2 regions of the Nonomuraea sp. GTA35 genome follow, and region 1 is predicted to be linked to the other one. Evidence: riboswitches for the same ligand, from Rfam matches in the RefSeq annotation. Region 1 holds a riboswitch; the other holds the start of a gene.

Region 1 (3,387 bases):
GTGGCCGGGGCTGGTCGTGACCAGCGCCGTGGTCGTGGCCGCCTGGGGATACTTCCTCTACCAGGGCGTCAACGACCCGCTCGGCGGCATCAACCAGCTCTTCCCGCTGTTCGGCATCGCCAACCAGCTCCTGGCCGCCGTGGCGCTGACCGTGGCCACGACCCTGCTGATCAAGAGCGGGCGGCTCAAATGGGCCTGGGTGACGGGCGTGCCGCTGGCCTGGGACGTGGCGGTCACGCTGACCGCCAGCTACCAGAAGGTGTTCTCGCCCGACCCGACGCTCGGCTTCTTCGCCCAGCGCGACCGCTACCAGACGGCGCTCGACCAGGGGCAGCTCCTCGCGCCGGCCAAGACGACCGGCGCGATGGAGCAGATCGTGGTCAACTCCACCGTGGACGGCATCCTGGCGGCGCTGTTCGCGATCCTGATCATCGTGGTGATCCTCGACGCCGCCCGCGTGTGGATCAAGGCGATCCGGTTGCGGGAGCCGCTGCCCAGCACGGAGGCGCCGTTCGAGGAGTCGAAGATCTACGCCCCCGCCGGGCTCATCGCCACCCGCGAGGAGAAGGAGATGATCGCCAGAGCCTCCTCAAGCGGCTAGCCACCGCGCCGCGGGCCGCCTCAAGCCGTCAGCCACCGCTCCGTGGGCCAGCTCTCGCGCCGCCACGCGCTGTCCCAGAACATCCACTCGTACGCCGCCGCCCGGCAGTACGCCTGCGCCATCGCCTCGCGGGTGTCCGGGCCGGCGGCGGCCGCGAGCCGGTCGGCGATGGCCTTGGCCTGCTCGACGGAGGCCGCGAAGCCCGGGTCGGCGTAGGTGGAGATCCACTTGCCGTACGGGTGGCCGGCGGTGTCGCCGACGCGCTCCAGCAGCGCCGTGCCGACGTCCTGGTAGATCCAGAAGCACGGCAGCACCGCCGCCGCGATCACCGGGTAGGGCGCGGTCAGGGCCGTGGCCTGCAGGTACGACGAGTACGCCAGGCACGTCGGCGAGGTGGGGCCCTTGGCGTCGAGCTCTTCGATGTACCCGGCGTGCAACATGCGCTCGGCCGCCAGCGCCGTGTGCGCGCTCTGCGCCCAGAACGCCGCGTCGTCCGCGGCGGTGGCCCGGACGGAGGCCGTGGCCAGCGCCTTGGAGAACGCCTCCAGATAGCGGGCGTCCTGCACCATGTAGAACCCGAACCGCTCGCGGTCGAGGGTGCCGTCGCCGAGGGCGGTGATGAAGGGGTGCTCGTGGACGGCGCGCATCAGCTCGGCCGTGCGCTGCCAGACGTCGTCGCAGAACATGTCCTGTGCGCTCACCAGATGGCGTGGAAGTGGTGGACGGGGCCGTGGCCGTGGCCGACGTGCAGGCTGTCGGCCGCGCGCAGCGCCTCGGTGAGGTACGCCTTGGCCGCCCGCACCGCGCCCGCCCAGTCGTCGTGGCGCGGGCGCAGCGCCGCGATGGCCGAGGACAGCGTGCAGCCCGTGCCGTGCGTGTTCCTGGTGTCCACGCGGGGCGCGGCCAGCTCGATCGTGCCCTCGGGCGTCGCCAGCACGTCCACGCACGTGTCGCCGTCGAGGTGGCCGCCCTTGAGCAGCACCTGGCGCGCGCCCAGCGCCCGCAGCCGCTGCGCCTGGTCGTGCATCTCCGCCAGGCTCGCGGCCGGCTTCTCGCCGAGCAGGTCGGCCGCCTCCGGCAGGTTGGGGGTGATCAGGTGCACGCGGGGCAGCAGCGTCTCGCGCAGCGCGGCCACCGCGTCGGCGGGCAGCAGCCGGTCGCCGCTCTTGGCCACCATGACGGGGTCGAGCACGACGTACGCGGGCCGGTAGGTGTCGAGCGCCGCCGCCACCGCCTTGATCAGCGGCGCGTTGCCCAGCATGCCGATCTTCACGGCGTCGGCCGGCACGTCGGTCAGCAGTGTGTCGAGCTGCTGGGCCACGAACTCGGCCGGCACCTCGTGGATGCCGGTCACGCCGGTGGTGGTCTGCGCGACCAGCGCGGTGACGACGGTCATGCCGTACGCGCCGAGCGCGGAGAAGGTCTTCAGGTCCGCCTGGATCCCGGCGCCGCCGCTGGGATCGGTGCCCGCGATGGACAGGACTTTGGGAACAGCGCTCACGGCTGTGACGTCCCTTCGCTAGTACGAGCTAGATCAGGTTCGACGGGTGTGATCTCAGCCCGGCCCTCCGGGCACCCCGCGTCAACGGCCTACTCTAACAGGCGTCGTTGTTGACCACACGTTCGAGGATCGGCATCGTAGGGCGGGTGGCCGCTGATGAGACGCGTGACGGGGTCGATCTGACCAACCTGGACCAGCCGCTGTTCGACGGTGCCGGCGCCACCAAGCGCGACCTGGTCGACTACCTCGACGCCGTCCGCGACCGCATCATCCCCGTGCTGCGCGACCGCCCGCTCTCGGTCGTCCGCGTGCGCCCGGGGCAAGCGCCGTTCATGCAGAAGAACCTGCCCAAGTACGCCCCCGACTGGGTGCGGTCGGTGTCCATGTGGGCGGAGGCGTCGCGCAGGCAGGTGACGTACGCGTTGTGCGACGACAGGAAGACGCTGCTGTGGTTCGCCAACCAGCGGGCGGTGGAGTACCACCCGGCGCTGTTCGCCGGCGAGCACGCCACCCACCTGGTGCTCGACCTCGACCCGCCCGAGCACGACGACTCCTTCTCGCTGGCGGTGCGCGGTGCGCTGCTGGTCCGGCAGGCCCTGGAGGACATGGGGCTGGCGGGCGCGGTGAAGACGAGCGGCGCCAAGGGGGTGCACGTGTTCGTGCCCGTGGTGGCGGGCACGGCGATGGACGACCTCGCGGCGGCCACCCGGGCGCTGGCGGCGCGGGCCGAGCGGCTGGACCCGGCGCTGGCGACCACGGCGTTCATCCGGGAGGACCGCGCGGGCAAGGTGTTCCTCGACTCCACCCGGGCGGGCGGGGCCACGGTGGTGGCCGCCTACAGCCCGCGCATCCGGCCCGGCGTGCCCGTCTCCTTCCCGCTGGCGTGGTCGGAGCTGGAGCGCGTGTCGCCGCGGGACTTCACCGTGCGCACCGCGCCGGGGCTGCTGAAGGACGCCGACCCGTGGGCCGAGCACATGCCCGGGCCGCAGCGGTTGCCCGCCGACCTGGTCGAGGAGGGACACACGATCCCGATCGCCCGCGTGCAGGCGATGCACGAGGGCAAGCGGCGCGCCCGCGCCCGGCGCGAGGAGTGATGTCGCAAATTTGCGACAATAGTGGGTCTTCACGCTGATTCTTCGCCGGGTTACGTTCGGGCAGCGGCGCCTCGGGGGGAAAGGCCGCGTTCCTGGTAACCCATGGGGGGACCTGCATGCGAAGAATCATCACCGTCCTGATCGCCGTCCTCGCCTTACCCCTGGCCACGGCCGTGCCCGCGCAGGCGGGC
Region 2 (3,387 bases), on a different contig from region 1:
CTCGTCTGGGGTGAAGAGCCAGCGCAGCGACTCGACATCGTCGTAGCCGGCGTCCTGCAACACGGTCAGTGTGCCGGGCAGGCCCTTCATCACGTCCTTTCCATCGAGGAACACCGCGGGCACCTGCGGCCCGCCGCTGCCCCGGCGCACGCCGAGGAGCTTGTGGTCCCGGAGGAGTTGCTTGGCCCGCCCGATCGGGAGATCCAGGCGCGAGGCCACTTCGGGGAGCGTGAGCCACTCGTCAACGAGCTGGTCGGTCTCCCGGTCGATCTGTGCAACAGAAAGCGTCACGAAACCACAACTACCACATGCCGTGCTTGCTCAAACAACACAATCTCGTAGGGGTACTTGTGGATCTACCAGGCGTTCCGCGTCGAGGCGCGCGCCCGCGTCGATGAGCCGGCGCCCCTGTACGAGGTCGCGGGGCCGGTCCACGGCCAGCACAGCGGCCAGAGTGCCGTCGCCGGCGAGCCACACGGCCGACCACTTGCCCTCGGGCTCGCCGCGATAGACGAGCCGGTCACCCGCGGGATGGTGGCCGGCGTACTGGAGCATGTGACCGAACTGCTCCGACCAGAAGTACGGCACCGGGTCGTAGACCGCCTCCTCCCCCAGGAGCGTCGCGGCGGCGACCTCGGGGGCGTTGAGCGCGGTGTCCCAGTGCTCCACCCGCAGCCTGGTCCCCCAGCGGCGCGACCACCAGGCGGCGCAGTCGCCGACCGCGACGACGCCGGGCAGCGACGTGCGCAGGTGCTCGTCGGTGACGACGCCGTTGTGCAGGTCGATGTCGGCGTCGGCGAGCCATTCGACGGCCGGGCGCACGCCGATGCCGGTGACCACCACGTGGGCCTCGACGAACTCGCCGCCCACCAGCCGCACGCCGCCCTCGTCCACGGAGTCGACCATGGTGCGCAGCCGCAGGTCGATGCCGTCGTACCAGGGCAGCGTGCGCCCCCCGAGCTCGGCGCCAACGGCGGTCGAGAGCGGAGCGGGGGCGGACTCGACGACCGTCACCGCGCAACCGGCGCGGCGGGCCGCCGTGGCGACCTCGGCGCCGATCCAGCCGGCGCCGATGATCGCGACGCGGGCGCCAGGGACGAGCATGGCGCGCAGCTCGTGGGCGTCGTCGATGGTGCGCAGGACGTGCTGGGGGCCGTCGCCGGGCAGCCGGATCGGGTCGGCGCCGGTGGCGATGACCAGGCCGTCGTAGGCGACCTCGCCCTCGGTGGTCTCCACGACGCCCGCGCGCAGCGACTTGGCGCCGACGCCCGGCCAGAACTCGACGCCGAGCCCGTCGAGGTCGGTGTCGACGAAGCTGCTGTCGGCCTCGCCCTTCAGCACCGCCTTGGACAGCGGCGGGCGGTCGTAGGGCCGATGCCGCTCCTGCCCGATCAGCGTGATCCGGCCGGTGAAGCCGCGCCCGCGCAGGGCCTCCACCGTACGCACTCCGGCCAGGCCCGCTCCCACCACCACGACATGGTTCACGGTGATGACCATAACGGGGGGCGTGCTCGGACGTCGCACCGAGGCCGTAGGCTGTTCGGGTAAGACGCGCGGGAGTCCGGCCGTAACCGGGCTGAGAGGAAGGCTTTGCCGGGCCTTCGACCGCAAGACACCTGATCCGGATCATGCCGGCGAAGGGAGCGCAAGTGGATGTGATCGTGGGTGGCGGAGTCGTCGGGCTCTCCGTGGCCTGGCGGATGGCACGCGCGGGGCGGCCCGTCACCGTGGTCGACCCGGCCCCCGGCAGGGGGGCCTCGTACGCGGCGGCGGGGATGCTGGCCCCGGTCAGCGAGGTGACCTACACCGAGGCGCCACTGCTGCGGCTGGGGGTGGCCTCGCTGCGCCGCTGGCCCGCCTTCGCCGCCGAGCTGGCCGCCGACGCCGGCCTGGCCGGGGATACCGGGCCGGGACCAGGCGACGGGCCGGGATCCGCCGGGCCGGGATCGGGCGACGGGCTGGGATCCGCCCGGCCGGGATCGGGCGACGGGCTGCGGTTCCCCGAGGTGCGCGGGCTGGACCTGCGGGCGGACGGGACGCTGGACGTGGCGTTCGGGGCCGACGACATGGCGGCGCTGGACGAGCTGGCCGCGTACATGGAGAAGCTGGGGCTGCCGGTCGAGCGGCTCACCGGGCGCGAGTGCCGCCGCCTGGAGCCCATGCTGGCCCCCTCCGTGCGCGGCGGCCTGCTGGCGCCCGGCGACGCGTGGGTGGACCCGCGCCGCGTGACGGCGGCCCTGCTGGCCGCGCTGGAACGGCTGGACGTCCCTCTGGTGCGGGCCCGGGCGACCGAGCTCCTGTACGAGGGCGGCCGGGTCGTGGGGGTCCGCCTCGCGCCCCCGGGTTCCGAGGACGGCCCTGACCGCCAAGACTCCCCGGCCCACCCGTACACCACCGGCCCGGACACGACCGACGCGGACACGGCCGACGCGGACATGACCGACCCGGACGCCACCTGGCGGGACCCCACCCGCCGCGACGCCACCGGGCGGGAGACCACCGGGCGGGCAACCACCGGGCGGGACGCCACTCATCGGGACGCCTGTCCCCGCGAGGTGCGGGGCGAGCGGGTCGTGCTGGCGGCGGGGGCGTGGAGTGCCGAGCTGGCCGAGGTGCCGGTGCGGCCGGTCAAGGGGCAGATCATGCGGCTGCGCTCGCCACAGCCGCTGCTCAGCCGGTGCGTACGCGGCACCGTGCACGGCTCGTCCGTCTACCTGGTCCCCCGGGGCGACGGCGAGCTCGTGGTCGGGGCCACGCAGGAGGAGATGGGGTTCGACACCAGGGTGACGGCCGGCGGGCTCTACGAGCTGCTGAGGGACGCCAGGGAGCTGGTGCCGGGCGTCACCGAGCTGGAGGTCGCCGACGTGGTGGCGGGGCTGCGTCCGGGGACGCCGGACAACCTGCCGCTGATCGGCCCGGGCGGTACGCCGGGGCTGGCTTACGCGACCGGGCACCACCGGGGCGGCGTGCTGCTCGCCCCGCTCACGACCGCGATCCTGCTGGGCGAGGAGAGCGAACTGGCGGCGCTGTGCGCGCCGGGGAGATTTCGGGAAATTTCATGATTGTTGTCATCAACGGCTCCACCCACGAAGTGGCCGACGGCACGACCGTGGCGCAGGCCGTACATACGCTGACCTCGGCCACCACCGGAGTGGCCGTGGCCGTGAACGACGAGGTGGTCACGCGCGGCGCCTGGGAGACGACGGCGCTGCGCGACCGTGACCGCGTGGAGGTTCTGACGGCGGTGCAAGGTGGATGATCTGATCATAGCCGGGGAGAAGTTCTCCTCCCGGCTCATCATGGGGACGGGCGGCGCGCCCTCTCTGGAGGTGCTCGACCAGGCGCTGGTGGCGTCCGGCACCGAGCTGACCACGGTGGCGATGCGCA

Evidence for each region. A riboswitch is a leader RNA that binds a small molecule or an ion and turns the genes downstream of it on or off. The one in region 1 is predicted to bind thiamine pyrophosphate.
Region 2: linked by a shared signal. The riboswitch ahead of ACBJ32_RS11865 (FAD-dependent oxidoreductase) and the one ahead of thiD (bifunctional hydroxymethylpyrimidine kinase/phosphomethylpyrimidine kinase) in region 1 are both predicted to bind thiamine pyrophosphate.

Annotation. Positions count from the first base shown of each region.
Region 1 is NZ_JBGNUV010000022.1:29,922-33,308, forward strand. It holds gene ACBJ32_RS53900 (carbon starvation CstA family protein) at 1-601, shown strand, start outside; gene ACBJ32_RS53905 (TenA family protein) at 622-1,302, opposite strand; gene thiD (bifunctional hydroxymethylpyrimidine kinase/phosphomethylpyrimidine kinase) at 1,299-2,102, opposite strand; TPP riboswitch at 2,096-2,191, opposite strand; gene ACBJ32_RS53915 (DNA polymerase domain-containing protein) at 2,249-3,196, shown strand; gene ACBJ32_RS53920 (M28 family metallopeptidase) at 3,313-3,387, shown strand, end outside.
Region 2 is NZ_JBGNUV010000002.1:1,135,953-1,139,339, forward strand. It holds gene ACBJ32_RS11855 (Rv2175c family DNA-binding protein) at 1-291, opposite strand, end outside; gene ACBJ32_RS11860 (FAD-dependent oxidoreductase) at 322-1,485, opposite strand; TPP riboswitch at 1,544-1,660, shown strand; gene ACBJ32_RS11865 (FAD-dependent oxidoreductase) at 1,650-3,062, shown strand; gene thiS (sulfur carrier protein ThiS) at 3,059-3,259, shown strand; gene ACBJ32_RS11875 (thiazole synthase) at 3,252-3,387, shown strand, end outside.